2 regions of the Candidatus Seongchinamella marina genome follow, and region 2 is predicted to be linked to the other one. Evidence: riboswitches for the same ligand, from Rfam matches in the RefSeq annotation. Region 2 holds a riboswitch; the other holds the start of a gene.
The links. A riboswitch is a leader RNA that binds a small molecule or an ion and turns the genes downstream of it on or off. The one in region 2 is predicted to bind cobalamin.

Region 1: linked by a shared signal. The riboswitch ahead of cobO (cob(I)yrinic acid a,c-diamide adenosyltransferase) and the one ahead of EYC87_RS06190 (TonB-dependent receptor plug domain-containing protein) in region 2 are both predicted to bind cobalamin.

The regions. Positions count from the first base shown of each region.
Region 1 covers NZ_SHNP01000001.1:1,003,082-1,012,218, reverse strand. Annotated here, with positions in the region: gene EYC87_RS04565 (DSD1 family PLP-dependent enzyme) at 1-244, opposite strand, end outside; gene EYC87_RS04560 (D-arabinono-1,4-lactone oxidase) at 244-1,617, opposite strand; gene EYC87_RS04555 (c-type cytochrome) at 1,620-1,967, opposite strand; gene EYC87_RS04550 (DUF501 domain-containing protein) at 2,020-2,529, opposite strand; cobalamin riboswitch at 2,623-2,768, shown strand; gene cobO (cob(I)yrinic acid a,c-diamide adenosyltransferase) at 2,865-3,473, shown strand; gene EYC87_RS04540 (hypothetical protein) at 3,476-3,769, shown strand; gene EYC87_RS04535 (FecCD family ABC transporter permease) at 3,766-4,800, shown strand; gene EYC87_RS04530 (heme ABC transporter ATP-binding protein) at 4,800-5,579, shown strand; gene EYC87_RS04525 (cobalamin-binding protein) at 5,579-6,457, shown strand; gene sstT (serine/threonine transporter SstT) at 6,445-7,665, opposite strand; gene EYC87_RS04515 (TonB-dependent receptor) at 7,765-9,137, opposite strand, start outside.
Region 2 covers NZ_SHNP01000002.1:258,400-267,536, forward strand. Annotated here, with positions in the region: gene EYC87_RS06175 (HpcH/HpaI aldolase/citrate lyase family protein) at 1-123, shown strand, start outside; gene EYC87_RS06180 (acyl-CoA carboxylase subunit beta) at 144-1,616, opposite strand; gene EYC87_RS06185 (DUF1254 domain-containing protein) at 1,772-3,121, shown strand; cobalamin riboswitch at 3,158-3,320, shown strand; gene EYC87_RS06190 (TonB-dependent receptor plug domain-containing protein) at 3,418-5,262, shown strand; gene EYC87_RS06195 (hypothetical protein) at 5,425-5,796, shown strand; gene EYC87_RS06200 (TolC family protein) at 5,928-7,310, shown strand; gene EYC87_RS06205 (efflux RND transporter periplasmic adaptor subunit) at 7,307-8,626, shown strand; gene EYC87_RS06210 (efflux RND transporter permease subunit) at 8,619-9,137, shown strand, end outside.

The sequences.
Region 1 (9,137 bases), on a different contig from region 2:
GAAGCGACTTAGCCACGATACGATAGGCAAAGCGATCATCAATATGACGCTTTAAGGTCGCTATATTTTCATGCAATGCGTTGCGGTCTATAACCAGAGTAGGCACCGCTCTGCCCTGCTGACCCAGACCTTCGCTTAGCGCTTGAAAATACGGCGCGTGGTTCTCTCCCGTATCTGTGGGACGCAGCAACCACCCGGCACCCGCCAATCCGGCCGCTCCAAGCAGCACGCTACGTCGGTTCATCAGCCGGTCTCGCCCATAAACAAATCACGCAGGTACGGATTAAGAAAGCGTCCTGTTGGGTCCATGTGGGCACGCACCTCAGCGAAGTCGTTCCAGTGTGGATACAATTCCTTGAAGTCGGCGCCGCCCAGACTGTTCAGTTTTCCCCAATGCGGCCTACCGCCATATTTTCTAAATATCGGTTCCAGTGTTTTGAAGTAGGGTTTGTAATCCTCTTCAAAGTAACGATGTACCGCGATTGACAGAGAGTCCTGCTGATAGAACGGGCTAAGCCAGATATCGTCCCCTTTGACATAGCGAACTTCAATGGGGAAAAACACCTCATGATGACTGCTTTCAAGCGTTGCAACGATTTCTCTTAATGCCTTTAAGCCCGCCTCTCGCGGCAGGTGATACTCCATCTCATTAAAACGCACGTTGCGTTCATTGGCATAGTTTTTCCAGGAGTTACCAATGGTGATCTCATCGGGAATAGTGCTGGCATAGGAGCCCAGAACCAATCGCCGCAGGGTGGGTGACCACTCCAACCAATCCCGCAGCATCTTAAGTTCCATTGCCCCTTCGTTGGGGTCATTCTTGCCAGTGGTACCCACAGGCTCGTCGGTGAGGTCATGAACGTCGGTGAAACCCATACCGGAAAACGGCACGTAGTAAAACTCGAAGTTTCGATGCTGGTCAGCCATGCTGTCGGCATTTTCCAACATTTCTTCAAATTCCATCCACACGGTTTCGCGACGCAGTCGATAGGGCTCCACGCTTTGCATTCGGACCTGAGTGATCAAACCCAGGCTGCCCAACGAAACTTTGGCCGCCTGAAACAATTCAGGCTTGTTGCGCGCATCACAATCCACCAGTTCGCCGCGAGCGTTGACAATTTGTAGACCCTTTACAAAGGTAGACATGCAGCCCAACCCAGCGCCCGTACCATGGGTTGCAGTCGCCAAACTGCCAGCGAGCGTCTGCTCGTCGATGTCAGGCATGTTAATCAATGCCTGACCTGCATCTTGCAGCGGCTGCCCTATATCCCCCAAGCGGGTGCCTCCGCCAATTGTGGCCTGCAGCGTCGCACTATCGGCATCACTCACGCCACCCAATCGAGATAAGGAAACCAGGGTGTCATCCGTTGGAACCAAAGGAGAGAAGGAATGCCCAGCGCCAACCGGGCGAATAATTCCCTCGGTACTTGCCACCAACTCCTGCAGTTCGGCCAGGCTTGCGGGCGCAATACGCGACTGAGGCAGACATTGCTGGGAACCCGACCAATTGCGCCATGGTAGGCGACGTTTCTCTGCAGCCATTGCAGGAAGTACACCATAGCGACTCGCCAATGCGAGTCCACCCATTGCCGCAATCAGGTTGCGTCTATTCAACATTGCTATTGCCCTGTCGCCATGAACACGATCAACGCCTCGAACTGGTCAGCATCACAGTCCATACAAAGCCCAAGGGGCGGCATTCCACCATAGCCATTAACCACATTATCCAGCAGTGTGTTGATACCCTTTGCCATGCGCGGAGCCCATGCAATCTTGTCACCCGTGAGCGGGGACCCCGTTCCCGCGACCGTATGACAACTGCGACAGCTGCGGTTATAAATACTGGCCAGTTCAGCGTCGGCAGGCTTGAGACTGCGGCTTACCGCTTCATTGCCAACCGTGCTCGCGTCACCGCAAGCACTTAGAACCAAAGCTAGCAAAACAACAACCGACATGCGAACAAACATAAGACACCCTATAAGTTAGCGATCACCACAAATTACAATAAATCCTGCGCCATTAATGACAAGACGAGTCCAGATTTTGTCGCCAATGTTCATCCAGCAACTTGCCCACTGTATTTGCAGTCACTAGATGCGCCGCATACCAGGTATGCAGGCAGCGTATGCGAGTATAGTCTGCGATGCCGCCTACGCCCTTTAACTGGAATACATCGGTGAAGCCCAGGCGCTCAATATGCCGTCGCTCTTCTTCTGATATGAAGCTGTCACGAAGAGCGATGTAGCACTTATGATCTTCAACCATAGCAGACTTGAGCTCGAGGCTATCATTGATTTTAGCCTGCATCAGGGCAATCAATCCGTTTGCCTCCTCACCATCGATCCGATAATTCAAGTCTGGGTCCACCAACCAGAATAGTGTTGGAAAAGGCTTCTCGTTTACCAATGACGCTACACGTATCACCCTGGGTTGTCCGTCGGGTCCCAAGACAGGTACATCCTCCAAACCACGAGGCTTGCGGCCTAACAGCCTGGCCACTTGTTCTCGCTGAACTTCTGATACTGTCACAATCGATTTCTCACAACGCATGAGCTTTGCATTCTACGACATTATGCAGTGCTTTCAGATACCTTCAGATTGACAAAGACCGGGCTCGCGCCCACAATCCAGCCCGTGCCAGGTGCCCGCCACAGGACTAACTGAGGGGCGGGTTAAATGGGAAGTGTGGTGAGATACCACCGCTGCCCCCGCAACGGTATACAGTCAATGACTGTAAGCCCGATACCTGCCTGGACTTTGCACCGATGAGGCGGAGGGCTTCATTAAAGGCTGCTCGATCTCGCTATCGCGTTCCCTGATTCCCTCCCTCGATTGCCAGCAAACAGGCCATATTGAGGACTAGCATGAACGACGAAAAAAAGAACGCCCGACACAAAGCCTCCATGGAGAAACAAAAGGCCAAAGTCGACTCCAATATTGAAGCCGCTGACGAAGAGCGCGGTGTTTCGATTCTGCTAACCGGTAACGGCAAAGGCAAGTCCAGTTCAGCCTTTGGCATGGTAATGCGGGCACTGGGCTACGGCCATAAAGTCGGCGTCATTCAATTTATCAAAGGGCAGCAGCTGTCCGGTGAAGAAATTTATCTCAAGAATCACTGTCCGGAGGTCGACTTTTACCAGATGGGCACCGGTTTTACCTGGGACACCCAGGACCGGGAAGGCGACATCAAGGCAGCCCAAGACACCTGGGCGGTGGCCCGTCCGATGCTGGACGACCCGAGTTACGACCTGGTTGTGCTCGACGAGATAACCTACATGCTGGCCTACAAATACTTGCCAGAGGAAACAATACTTGAAGCCATTGCCAACCGTCCTCGCAACCAGAGTGTAGTCGTTACCGGCCGCGGTGGCGGGTCCGCACTGCAGCAGCTGATGGATACTGTATCTGAGGTAAAAGAAATAAAACACGCCTTTCAGGCGGGTGTGAAAGCCAGGCTGGGCGTGGACTACTGACTGTGCCCGCAGCACTAATGATACAGGCAACGACGTCGGATGCTGGAAAGAGCGCACTGGTGGCAGGCTTGTATCGCATACTTTTTCGACGGAGCGTTAGTCCAGCTCCATTCAAATCTCAAAATAGCTTACTCAACAGCGCAGTGACCACGCAAGGTGGAAAAGTCGCTCGTAGGCAGGCTTCACAGGCCAAAGCGCCCGGGGTCCCCGCCCTGGCCGATATGAACCCCGTTCTGCTCAAGCCAACCAGCGATAAAGTTACCCAACTGTTCTCCCAGTGGTTCGATGCCGCATGATCATTGGCCGCGAAATCAAGGCAAAAAGACTACTGGTCATTTTGTTATTGCTGCTGCCCTTGTCATTACTGGGGGCATTAGCCTGGGGCAGTGTCAGTCTCGGTGTAGAAGAAAGTCTGCAGGCGCTGACACAGTTGCTCCAGCAATCGGGAGACCGGGCGTCCGTTATCATCGGGCAGATTCGGCTGCCTCGAGCCTTACTGGCGGCAATCGTCGGCGCGATGCTCGGCATCAGCGGCGCTGCTATGCAGGGTATTTTTCGCAATCCGCTGGCAGACCCTTCACTCATCGGTGTGACCGCCGGTGCATCTTTGGGCGCCAGTATAATGATCGCCAGCGCTGGTAGCTGGATTACCGGCCTGGGAGGTCTCGGATTGATTTCAGTGGGCGCCTTCGTTGGCGGCATGCTGGCGGTAATCATTGTTTATCGCTTAGCGAATTCCGAACAGGGCACCTCGGTAGCCACTATGTTATTGGCAGGTATCGCGATTACTGCTCTGGCGGGCGCGATGAATAGCATTCTGGAGCTATTCTCTTCCAATGAAATACTCAGGCGCATCAGCTTGTGGCGCATGGGGGGACTGGACGGCGCAGATTACCAACGAGTTACCGCTGCCCTGGCGGTATGTCTACTCGTTGTCTTAACCCTGCCACGCTATGCAACCGCTCTTAATGCGCTGTTGCTGGGGGAGTCAGAAGCCCGCTATCTGGGCGTAAATGTGGAAAAAACCAAGACCTGGATTGTCGTTGTCGTTGCCGTCGCTGTGGGCACCTCGGTTGCACTGGCAGGAACGATCGCTTTTATAGGCTTGGTGATTCCCCATATCGTGCGTCTGCTAATTGGCCCGGATCACCGCTATTTATTGCCGGCGTCTGCGCTGGCAGGAGCCATATTACTTGTCTGTGCGGACATCGTCGCCCGCACCGTGATTGCGCCAACAGAGTTGCCCGTTGGCATCGTTACCGCCTGTATAGGCGTGCCATTTTTTATCTCGCTCCTGCATCGCCGCAGCGATTACGGAATGCAGTAGTGAACGTGCTATCGCTAAATTCGGTCTGTGCTGCCCCTTATGGCAGCCCACTATTACAAGACATTTCCTTCAATTTGAAGGCCGGACAAGTACTGGGTTTGATGGGCCCCAATGGCGCCGGAAAGAGCAGCCTGTTGCACTGCATTGCCGGCGGCATACCCTGCACCTCCGGTGAGCTGTATCTCAATGAAATGCCGCTTAAAGATTGGCCGTTATTAGTCCGAGCTCGCGCCCTGGCGATGCAGGTTCAAAGCGCCGCCCTGAATTTCCCCTTTACCGTGGAAGAAGTCATCCTACTAGGCCGAACTCCCCATGCTTCGGGCAACCTGTGTGACAAAGAAGTCTTACAAGAGGTAATGACTGCGACCGACACCACGGAACTTCGACATCGCCCCTACACGCAGCTCTCTGGAGGCGAAAAACAGCGCGTGCAGCTGGCGCGAGCAGTAGCTCAGGTTTGGCGAGAAGAGGATGCCCCGACCAGACTGCTGCTGCTGGACGAACCCAACTCTGCTCTGGATTTATCACATCAACGGATGGTTCTAGACCTCGTTGCCACACTGGCAAAAACAGGTTGCACAATTATCTTGGCAACCCACGATTTCAATCTGCTTTCAGCCCATGCGAACCAGCTGCTAGTCATGCATCAGGGAACGCAACACAGTTACGGCACACCCGAGGAAGTGCTTACTCCAACAATGTTTCAACGGATTTTTAATGTCAGTGTCTTGGTACAGCGCCATCCTGAGAACAACTCACCCCTGGTTGTCCACGTCTAATGCAGCGCCTGCTTGGTCTTATAATTGCGCTCATCTTTAGCAGTGTCGGTCTAGCAGGCCCACAAGTTACTGACTCTATTGGCCGAGAAGTTACTCTGGCTAAGCCAGCCGAGACTATTATCGGTCTCGCTCCGCATATTGTGGAAAACCTGTTTAGCGCAGGTGCTGGAGATAAGCTGATAGGGGTCGTTAACTATAGTGACCATCCTGTGCAGGCCAGGTCTATTCCGCAAGTCGGGAGCGCTTATGCCTGGAGTCTGGAGACCGTAGTGGCAATGGATCCCGATTTGGTCGTGTTATGGGGCTCAGGCAATGGCACCGCCGCTCGATCACAGCTGGAGCGTCTCGGGATTAAAGTTTACGTCAGCGAACCCAGGGAACTGGAGGATATCGCCGACAGTATCCGTGACTTTGGCGTGCTTGCAGGGACTGAAGCAGAGGCCGAATTAAACGCGACAGCATTTGAAAATACGATTGAAGAACTAAGCGTGCTCCATCAAAACCAGCTACCTCTGACTGTGTTCTATCAGATATGGAATAAACCGCTACAGACTATCAATGGTCAACACATGATTAGCCACGTCATAGACCTCTGCGGGGGAAGCAATGTGTTTGCTGCAGAAACCCAGCTCGCTCCGCGAATCAGCCTGGAGTCAGTTCTGGACATTAACCCAGACGCGATCGTAGCCAGTGGCATGGGGGTAGCTCGACCGGAATGGCTTGACGACTGGAAACGCTATGACAGCCTGCACGCCGTCAAGCGAGATGCCCTACTCCACATCCACCCTGATATCATCCAGAGACCGACTGCCCGCATTGCCCTGGGCGCAGCCGATCTCTGCGCGCAATTAGCGGAAGTGAGATCTCAACTGCCTTGAGGTTGAGAGACCTGTGTCTCGCTTTTTCTCCAACGATCGACCGCATAACTGTAGACCACATCGGTGCTGGAATTTAGAGCGGTCTCTGCAGAGTCTTGAATGACACTGATGATAAAGCCAACCGCGACCACCTGCATGGACACGTCAAGAGGTATCCCAAACAGAGAGCACGCCAAGGGAATTAGCAAAAGACTGCCCGAGGGAACGCCGCTGGCCCCGCAGGCAGACAGCGCGCTAATCACACACAGCAAAAGCGCGGTAGCCAGCGAAACCTCAATACCAAGAGTATTCGCCGCCGCCAGGGTTAGTGTTGTGATCGTTATCGCCGCACCAGACATATTTACCGTAGCGCCCACCGGGATCGTGACTGTATAAAGTTCTTCACTTATCCCTAGCTTTTTGGCCAGGTTAAGGTTCACCGGAATATTGGCTGCCGAACTACGGGTGAAGAACGCGGTAATCCCCGACTCCTCGAGGCAGCGAAACACTATCGGATATGGATTACTGCGCGTCAGCAAAAAGACCAATAAAGGATTTACAAACAGGGCCATCACCAGCATTGCCGCTACCAGTAACACCGCCAGGTTTGCATAATTCGCCAGGGCCTCGACGCCAACTGTCGCCACGGTGACGCAAACCAGGCCAAAGATGCCAATAGGAGCCAGACGAATCACATAGCGCACAATCTGGCTGACGCCATCGGCCAACACCTGTAAATTTTGTTTAAAGGGAGCCGGGGCAGCGCGAAAACTGACACCCAACAGAACCGCCCAGCTAAGGCATCCAAGAAAATTACCAGTTAAGAGCGCATTAATAGGATTGTCGATCAACTTAAATAGAACATCGGTTAACACCGAACCGACAGCATCAGGCGGCGCACCATCAGCAGCTCCGGTCAGCGCGATCGTTTGAGGAAACAGCTGGCTGAGGAGCAACGCCACTAACGCCGCACTCACCATACCGATCAGATAGAGGCACAAAACCACCAGCGTTTTGCGACCATCGCTACCGGTTTCATGACGGTTGGCAATAGCCGACATCACCAGCACCAACACCAGCAAGGGTGCCACTGCTTTAAGCATACCTACGAAGAGCTGGCCGAATAGGCCCAGTGTCTTTCCGAGCTCGGGAAACAATACACCGGTAAGTGCACCCAGAGTGACACCAATTAATATCTGTGGCACCAGACCCAACTCTTTCACTTTCATGTATTTCCTCGTGCTTATATTCTTATTATCGTCCTACCTCACTATAACCTTAAAAAAGGCCCTACACTCACGTGCAGGGCCTTTTTGTGCCGGCGTTTATCAGAAGCTATAGCTAACTGACACGCCATAGGTGCGCGGACGATTGCGTACCGTGCGATCATAAGCTGGAATATTAAATGCCAGCACATCGCTGTAGGTATAAATAGCTTCCTCATCCATCAGGTTGTCGACAAACAGCACCGCCTCCCAGTCGCCATCACTGGTATAGCCGACGCGTAAGTCAACAATCTCATAATCGGGCTTTACGTTACCCGAAATAATGCCATTGTCAGTCAGGTCGTCACCGGGCTGGCCTGCCAATTCAAGCGTCTCATCAACATAGCTGTAGCTTAATACAGTGAACACTTCGCCACTTTTGATTGGAATCGTCCAATCCAGCGAGATGTTGTAGGTCCACTCAGGAACATCGGCCAACAAGTCGCCAGACTCTATGCCGGCCTGAGGCACATCATCTTTAAACTCGGCATCCGTATAACCTACACCCATGTTTAGATTCAGATTGTCAGTAATAGACGCCGCCAACTCCATCTCGACACCGCGAGATTCAGCTTCGCCAATATTGGTAGTGAAGTTAAAGCCACACTCGCCACTCGTGTTAACAACTTGTTGGATATCGTCCCACTGCATTTGGTAAACAGCGCCGTTGAAGCGCAGGCTGTCTCCAATCATGGTTTTCCAACCCAATTCTGTATTAACAACCTCATCACCTTCATAGGAATCGGGGCTACCGGAAATTCCTAGTTCGTTCAGATCCTGGTTACAGGCGTAGGCTGTTGTCTCCGCTGGATTAGTGCTGCGAGGTACCGAACGATTACCGCCGCCGGGGCGCGACCCGTTCGAGACGGTCGCGTACACTTGACTCACATCAGTCACATGGAATGTACCCGTGACCTTGCCATGAACGTCATCATCAGACACCGAGAGGTCAAGAATATTCGCCTGATCCCTGTCTGTTCCACCATTGGCGCCATCATAGACAAAACCCCAATCTTCCTTGTACTGATCGAAGTCGTAATCCAGGTAGCGTCCGCCTACGGTCAAAGTGAATCGTTCGCCAATATCCATGCCAAGCTCACCGAACACAGCATATTCTTTATAGCTCTTCTCATCCTGGGTATTAGCGAGACCAAAGGGAGAAAGGTTAATGTCAAAGCCGCGCTGCATACGATAGCCAGAGTCAGCTGTCGCGTCTTTATAAAATACGCCGGCAAGCCACTGCAGCGAATTATCAGTGGTTGAGCTCAACCTCGCCTCAAAGGTCAGGTCGTCCAAATCCACTGACTCGTCGGCATAGACTGCTTCACTGCCCTGACCAACTGCAGCAAAAGTCTGGTCTGTAAGATCTTCAACATTTTCGAGCTCGCGATTGAGCTGGGAAAGACTTGCCACCAGAGCCATAGATTCGAAATCTT
Region 2 (9,137 bases):
GAGCTGGCAGAAAAAGAAGGCAAAGGTGTTGTTGTGATTAACGGCAAGCTCGTTGAAGCCCTGCACGTAGAAGAGGCTAAACGTTGCCTGGCGCTGGCAGCTGCTATTCGCTCCCAGTCTTAGCGTCTCGCAACCGGGGTTGCTCAATCTCGATGCAGGACATTGATGATTTCATTGCGCAGGAGTCGCGGGTCTACCACCTTGTCAAAAGCCATGGCGTCTGCAGGAACCCAGGCGGCAGACTGTAGCTCCTGTAACTGGCCTGCCTCCTCAGCGCTGGCTTTTGCGGCGGCAGCTCCGCCAATGGCGGGAACGCCACCGAGCGAAACACAAGGCAGCGCGAGGCTGATTGCTTGTTTATCCCAGGGGTTCATACCCATAACCGAAGACCCGAAGCCGAAGGCTTTGCGCAAGGTCGCCACCACTTTTTGCCCACTGTAGCGACGCTGGGCGGCAAACATCTGGCCGGCAGCTTTGAGTATACCCTCGCTCTCTGACTGTGGCCCCGGCATGACGCCTGGATTATCCAAAAGCATGATTAAAGGCAAGTCGAAATCGTTAGCCACATCGATGAAATGGGTTGCTTTCTCTGCAGCTTGTCGATTAATAGCACCCGCCAGCAACATTGGCTGATTGGCTACAATCATCACTGGGACGCCACCGATTCTAGCCAACGCACAAAGTATCGAGCCGCCAAAGCCAGCTTGCAGTTCAAAAACGGACGTGGCGTCTGCCAGCGATTTCACTACCTTGCGCATGTCGTAGGTCTGGTTGCCATAGGGCGGCAGCAAATCCAACATATCTTCCCTAACCTCGGGTTGGGCGGCGATTGATTCAGTGTTGCGTCGGGCTTGCTCGCCCCTGCGTTGTGGCATGAGTGACAGGTAGTAGCGCACCTGCGAAAAAGCCTCATCTTCAGAGGCCGCCAGGTTATGGACTACGCCACTTTGGGTGGCATGCATTTGAGCACCTCCCAGTTCCTCAGGTGTAGCGGTAAGTCCCAGTGATGCCTTTACCAGGGGTGGGCCAGCAGTAAATAGGGCTGCATTTTCAAGCATTACAATAAAGTCTGCGAACATACCGGTCAGCGCGCCATGGCCGGCTGATGACCCCATCACCATGCTGACTACCGGAACCTGACCCTTAAGATCGGCAACCAGCTGCAGATCATTAGGGGTATTGGGGTAGCGTTCTTCGGTATTGCCCGCGCGCTCACCAGCGCCATCGAGAATGATCACTAACGGCAGGCGTTGTTCCAGTGCCAATCGTACGAGGCGGGTGCGCTTTGCGGCGTTGGCGTGACCTATTGACCCACCTTTCACGGTAAAATCTTCTGCCAGTGTTACCACGCTGTGGCCGTGAACGAGCCCGGTGCCGCCGACAATTCCGTCACCGGCCAAGGCAGGATGGCCACCGGGATGATTGCTGCCAGCCAACGCGCCAATTTCCATGAAGGTGCCGGGGTCAAACAAGCGATGGATTCGTTCTCGCGCGGACAAGCGACCCCTCGCGCGCTGCTTTTCGAGTTTTTCGGCACCGCCCATTGCCTCGGCGCTCGTCTGCCGGTGTTGCAACTCGTCCAGTAAGTTTTCCCAAAGTTTTCGACTGTCAGTCATCTTTCTTCTCCGCAACGTCGGTGTCCACTTTATTCAATTGCAGGCATGTAGGACACTGAAGCAACATTATTAACATGCCCAAGGCCAATTATGTCTACTCCAGAGCAAATATCTTTAATGTCACTCATGCTTGGAGCGCGTAAGGCGCGAGTGCTATGAAGGGCAGGACCAAAGCAGCTGTCGTCGTTGGCATCGTTCTGGCTTTGGTTGCGGCTTACGACGCATTGCAACAGGCCAAAGCAGCGGCACAGGCTTATATTTACGGTTATCCGCTGGTTGTTATGGAGCTCACGCGAAAAGCGCTTGTCGCCGATAGCCATCACAATGGGTTCACCCATGGGCGTAGATTTCCCGACCACACATTCCGTCACGTCGTGCGTCCCAATAACGACACACTGTATAGCATTGCCTGGCTGGACTTGAGCGAAGACGCTGTGGTCTTGACTGTGCCCGACACCCAGGGACGTTACTATGTTATGCCGTTAATGGATGCATGGACCAATGTGTTCGCCACTGTGGGCAAGCGCAGCTATGGCACAGCGGCGGGCAGTTATTTAATCACCGGTCCGAATTGGGAGGGTGAGGTGCCGCGAGGGCTGATTACAATCAAGTCGCCCACGAAAATGGTGTGGTTGATTGGCCGAATTCAAACCAACGGTCCCAGTGACGTTCAAAATGTCGCGCGTTTACAGGAGCAATTCGCACTAACACAATTGCAGCAGTGGGGAAGTGGTGTGTCTATACCTCACAAAATTCAGGACATTGCTGCTTCCGATGCCGGCAAGGATCCTTATCAGGAAATTGCAGACATGACCGGCGTGGAGTTCTTTTCGCTGTTTGCAACATTGTTGACCACTCAGTCACCGGCGCCTGCAGATAGTGAGATGCTGGCTACCATTGCTGATATCGGCCTGGTTCCAGGAGAGCCATTTAGCGTGGGTCCGTGGTCTGGCTGGTTGCTCGACAAGGCGAAGCACTTCACTCATCAGGGCGTTATTCGTCAGCTCGAGAAGCAGCCCGCAACTGAGAACGGTTGGTCGGTTAGGCGCAATCTTATAGGAGTTTACGGCACGCACTATGGCGTGCGAACGGGTGTGGCCATGGTGGGCCTGGGCGCCCTGCCTCCCGAGGAGGCGGTATATCCCAATACTAACGTCGATGAGAGTGGACAGGCGCTGACAGGCTCGCAAGCGTATAATTTGCATTTTCCGGCGGGGGGAACCCCTCCGTCTCAGGCGTTCTGGTCAATTACCGTTTATGACGAGCAGGGGTTTCTGGTAGAAAACTCCATTGATCGATATGCGTTGGGGGATAGGGATCAGCTGGCCTACAATCCGGATGGATCTTTGGATATTGCGATCCAGCACAATGCTCCTGAAGGTGCCGGAGCGAATTGGCTGCCTGTTCCCTCGGGGCCATTTACGCTGACGATGAGAATTTATCTGCCCGACCAGAGCTTTCTTCAGGGAAACTGGCGCTTGCCTCCCGTGGAAAGAGTCAATTAACACCTATGAGATTGACAGTACTAGGGAACTTCCATAAAGTCCGTCCCCGGTTCAGGTGCCTGTGACGCTTTTGCGCATTGCTTAAGTAAAACAGGTTAAATGGGAAGTGAGGTGATGCCAGGCATACTCCTCCGCTGCCCCCGCAACGGTCAACAGCTTTAGCTGAGAGCCCGAAACCAGCCAGAACTGAGCAACGATGGAGCGGAGGGCTTCATACATGGTTGCCCAGCACTTTTGCTGTGTCTCCTGGATTCCCTCCCTCAGTCGCCCAAATACAGGCAATTGAGGAACTTAAATTGAACAAGCTTACCCCTTCACTCGCACTTGCGTTGGCATTTGCTACTGGCAGCGTTGCTGCCCAAACTAACAACAAACTGGAAGAGATTATTGTCGTCTCGTCGCGGGTTCCCATGCCGCTGCGTGAAATAGGAACGTCCGTTTCGGTCCTGGCTGCCAGTGAAATTCAGTTTCGCGGTTACGCCTCTCTATACGACGTACTGCGCACCCAACCGGGGGTCACTGTGACCAATACTGGTGGTATGGGTGCGCCTTCAACTGTGCGCATTCGCGGCGAAGAAGGCTATCGTACCCGTGCGTATATTGACGGTATTGATATCTCGGATCCCTCGGGTATTCAGATAAGCCCCAAGTTCGAGCACTTGATGAGTGCCGGCATCAGTCGCGTTGAAATTCTGCGCGGTCCCCAGGGCCTGATGTATGGTGCCGATGCTGGCGGCGTTATCAATATTCAGACCGACTCTACCAGAGAGGGGCTTGCTGGATCGATAGAAGCAGAGGGCGGTCGTTTCGACACCCAGCGGTTCTCCGCCAATGTCGCTGGCGGCAATGGCACGGTAGATTTTTCTGCCAATGCTGCCGATTACACTACGGAAGGATTTAATGCGACAACCGGAGATATCAGCAGAGATAATGATGGCTATGACAATACTACCTTTCACGGGCGACTAGGCTGGAATGCGACCGAGGACTTACGGTTTGAGATCGTTGCTCGAGACGTAGATGGGGAGGGCGAGTACGATGATTGTTATGACGCCGATTTCCTGCTCTCTAATGATTGTAGTAACGATTACGAGCAACAGGCCTGGCGGGCAAGCGCTGATTTCCAACAAGGTAGCCTGACGCATAACCTGGCATATACCAAGTCGGAAACTGACAGTCAGTTCTACACCGAGGGCTTGCCCGCGTTTGGAGGCGAGGGTGAGGTGGAGCGCACCAGCTATTTAGGCTCCTGGGGCGCCTCTGAATCAGTGAGACTGGTCTACGGTGTAGATCTGCGCACGGATTCCTTCGATGATGGCTACAACGCTCATGAGCGCGACCAGGACGGCTATTATTTTGAATATCAGGGCAACCACCTGGAGAATGTCTTTGTCACCGCTGGCGTGCGCTACGATGACAATGAAGACTTCGGTACGCACACCACGTATCGCTTGAGTGGAGCCTACCTGTTTACGGTCGGCGCTGGCGAGATGAAACTGAAAGCAGCCTACGGCACCGGCTTTCGCCCTCCCAGTCTGTTTGAAATTGCATCCAATGATAGCGGTTATCCGCCGGCCAGCCTGGTTGATCTTGAGGAGGAGGAAAGTGGTGGCTACGATATTGGCCTGACCTGGGCGTTGGACAATGGCCTCTACCTGGAGGCGACCTATTTCGACCAGGAAATCGACAATGAGATTTTTTATGATCTTGAGTTTTTCTCGGGCTACTTGCAAGAAAACGGTACATCGGATTCCAAGGGTGTTGAACTGGTAGCCATTGCTCCTCTGGGAGCTGGTTTCAGCCTCAATAGCAATTACACCTACAACGAAACTAATAATTCTGAGGGTGAGCAACGCGCCCGTCGTCCTGAGCAAATGTTTAATCTGGGTGTGACGTGGCAGACGGCCTCTGACCGTTTGATGTTGGGCGTTAATCTACGCGGCGCTTACGACGCGGTTAGTACTAGCGGCGCAGCTCTGGATGATTACGAAACGCTTGATTTCAGCGCTGATTGGCGGGTAGTCAATGCTCTGCATTTGTACGGTCGGGTGGAGAACTTGACTGACGAAAAATATGAAGAGGTGGGCGGCTTCAACACTAGCGGGGCGGCCGGTTATGTCGGTCTGCGCTACAAATTTTAGCCCTGTTGCCTTAAATTTCGAGTCAGGCGGAGGTGGCAAATGTCACCTTTTAGCCTGTATTTTTTCACTAGCTGACACGTCAAAAGTCAAATATACTCAGAGAAGGTTAAATAATCATCGGCCGCGTTGGCGAAGACTCGAGATGCTAAAGTCAGCACAATAATGATCAAGCGACTAAAAAATGCAAATAGTCTTGCCCTGTCTTTTTTGGTGGGAGCTTTACTACTGCAGTCAGTGACCGCTGCGAGTAACGACTGCGCTATGATGGAGACATCTACCCACAGCATGCCCGCCGTGGAGATGGAGCATCACGACCACACTGGACACAACATGAGCCCAGCTGATGTGGAAGCCGCATCCATTTGTTGTGGCGATGGCATGTGCTCCATGCTCGATTGTCTCTCTGTCGTCGCATTGCCACCTGCTTTTGTCGTTGCAGGGTTGGTACCTAATGCACCGAACAAAGCAGCATTGAAGCCGCCCATTCCTCATTTCTCTCCCTCTACCCTGTTTAAGCCCCCCATAACGAGCTAACACAGGACAGGTACGTCTTTTTTTTAGCCTGACGTCACCTGCATTCCTCAAAACGTAAAGTACTTGCCAGTCGAACAGCAGTCGCTGTGCGCTGTGCGTGAAAATCGTTTTACCACCCAGGAGAGAGTTCGATGGAGTGGATAATAAATCAGTATCCGGGAATTCGGTTAACAGCCGTAGCGAGAATTATTTGCGGTCTGGGGCTCATGCTGTTGCCACTGGCTTCACATGGCGGCATGTCCATTAACGACGCCATACAGCTTGCACAGGACAATGATCCCTGGTTGCAAGGCAGCGTGCATCGAGAACAGGCATTACATGCTCAAAGCACTGCTGCGGGTGCTATGCCAGATCCGATGGTCAACCTTGGGTTCGCCAATTTACCCACTGACAGCTTCGACTTTGACCAGGAGGCGATGACCCAGTTTAAGGTTGGAGTGACTCAAACCTTATCCCGCGGCGAGACGCTGGGCCTAAAACAACGCCAGTTGGCGGTTATGGGCACGCAACAACCGTTGCAGCGGCAGAACCGAAAAGCACGAGTCGCTGTGAGTGTTAGCCATCTTTGGCTGGATGCCTATCAAGCTAAACACACTATCGATTTGATCGAGGACGATCGGGCTTTATTCGAACAGTTGGTCGATGTGGCTGAATCGAGCTATGCCACCGCCGTGGGCAAGACCCGACAGACCGACCTCGTGCGGGCTCAGTTAGAGCTCACCCGTATCGAGGATCGCTTGAGTGTATTGCATGAGCGCCTGGAGATGTCATTGGCTAAATTAGGTGAGTGGTTGATGGCGGCGCCCACCGCGGCATCGGGTGAATGGCACAATTTGGCGACGGAAAACTTTGTAATACCTGAACAGCTACCTGAGATCACGTTGGGCAGGCCAGCCTTGCTTAACACGCACCACAAGCCTGATCTCCGCGAGATCGCATCTAATCTCATTTCTCATCCAGCGATTGTGAGCCTTGACCTGAAAATTGATGCCAGTGCTACCGGTATCAAAATCGCTGAGCAAAAGTACAAGCCACAATGGAAGCTTAACGCCAGCTATGGTTACCGCGACGATGATCCTTACGGCGTTGCCAGGTCGGATTTCTTTTCGGTTGGGTTCTCTTTCGACGTGCCGCTCTTTACCTCCAATCGACAAGACCAGCAGGTACAGTCTGCAGCAGCGATGACAGAAGCGATTAGAACAGAGCGAGCGCTTCTACTTAGATCCATGGTCTCGTCTTTCGAGACTCAACGCTCACGGTTATTGCGACTTGAGGATAGGCGAGCGCTATACCAGACTCGACTGCTCAAGGAGATACAAGATCAGGCAGACGCCTCGCTAACGGCTTACACCAATGAGGAAGGTGACTTCGCAGAAGTTGTAAGGTCACATATTGCCGAACTCAATGCCCGTATCGATGCATTCAATATCGATGTCGATCGTTTGAAAACAATCGCACAGCTCAATTACTTTTTTGCAGAGGCACGATTCAAGCCTGCTGGAGAGCGCACATGAATAAGTTCAAAATCCCCTTATCCGTATTTGTGTTGGGCATGCTGTTGGCCGGCGTACTAAGCCATTACCTGACAAGCTTGTCGATAAATGACGCTGTGTCTGAAAGCATCGACAAGGTAGCTTCAACAGAGAAAAAGCCGCTGTATTGGGTGGCTCCCATGGATGCCAATTTCAGGCGCGACAAGCCGGGAAAATCTCCTATGGGCATGGACCTTGTTCCGGTTTACCCGGCTAACAGCGACGCTTCGGAGGCGGGTGCTGGGACGATTCGAGTAGCCCCTGAAATTATCAATAATCTTGGGGTTCGGACTGCAAGCGCGGTAATGAAACCCCTGCAAACCCGCATTAGAACGGTTGGGTATGTCCAGTACGATGAGGAACGGCTGATCCACATTCACCCACGGGTGGAGGGCTGGATCGAAAAACTACATGTGAAAGCTTCTGGCGACCCAGTAACCCGGGGACAGCCCTTGTATGAGCTTTATTCGCCTGAGCTGGTGAACGCTCAGGAGGAGTACCTGCTGGTGCTGAATCGTAATAATGAACGTCTTCTCCGTGCCGCAGAAGACAGGCTTGAATCGCTGCAGATTTCCACGGAGCTGGTGAGTGAACTCAAAACGTCACGCCAGGTTCAGCAAACCATAACCTTTTATGCGCCACAGGCAGGTGTCGTCGATAACCTTAACATCAGAGAGGGTTTTTATGTTCAGCCAGGGACCACTTTGATGTCCATAGGCGCGCTGGATCAGGTGTGGGTTGAGGCAGAGGTCTTCGAGCGGCAAGCTGCTTTGGTGAGCATTGGCATGCCTGTTCATATGTCGTTGGAGTATCTGCCGGGCAGGGAATGGCATGGCGAGGTTGACTACATTTATCCATCGCTGGACGAAAAGACCAGAACACTAAGGGTCAGACTGCGCTTTGATAATGCAGATGGGGTGTTACTGCCTAACATGTTTGCCCAAGTGGTCTTTCAGGCTGACAGCAAGGCTGACGCGCTGGTCGTTCCCAGGGAGGCATTGATTCGCACTGGCGATCAGAATCGCGTCGTCCTGGCGTTGGGCAAGGGCCGATTCAAATCAGTAAGCGTCAAGACTGGGCGTGTGGATGAGAACAATGCCGAGATTATAGAAGGACTGAGGAACGGTGAACGCGTCGTCACTTCCGCGCAATTTTTGCTGGACTCGGAATCAAGCAAAACGTCTGACTTTCTCAGAATGGAGGCAGCAGATGCCGTTGACCATAGTATGCACGACATGCATAAGCGTCTGAGACCCACGATCGAAGGGGCAGGCTCTGGAGCGAAGCACCATGATTAAAGCCATTATTCGCTGGTCTGTACTCAATCGACTTTTCGTGCTGCTCGCAGCTTTTGTTTTAGTCATCGCAGGGTTGTTCTCGCTTCGTAATACACCTGTAGATGCAATTCCGGATTTGTCGGACGTTCAGGTCATCATCAAAACCAACTTTCCTGGGCAGGCGCCTCAGGTCGTGGAAGATCAGGTCACGTATCCATTGACCACCGCCATGCTGTCAGTGCCAGGTGCCGTAACAGTAAGGGGCTATTCGTTTTTTGGTGACTCTTATGTGTATGTGATTTTTGACGAAGATACTGATCTCTATTGGGCCAGGTCCCGCGTGCTTGAATACTTGAGTCAGGTTGCCCCCTCGTTGCCAGCTGCTGCTCGTCCACAACTTGGACCCGACGCGACTGGCGTAGGCTGGGTTTATCTTTATGCGCTAGTTGACAGGACCGGGCAGCACGACATCAGCGAATTGCGCAGCTTGCAGGACTGGTTCCTCAAGTACGAACTTCAGACCGTCCCTGGT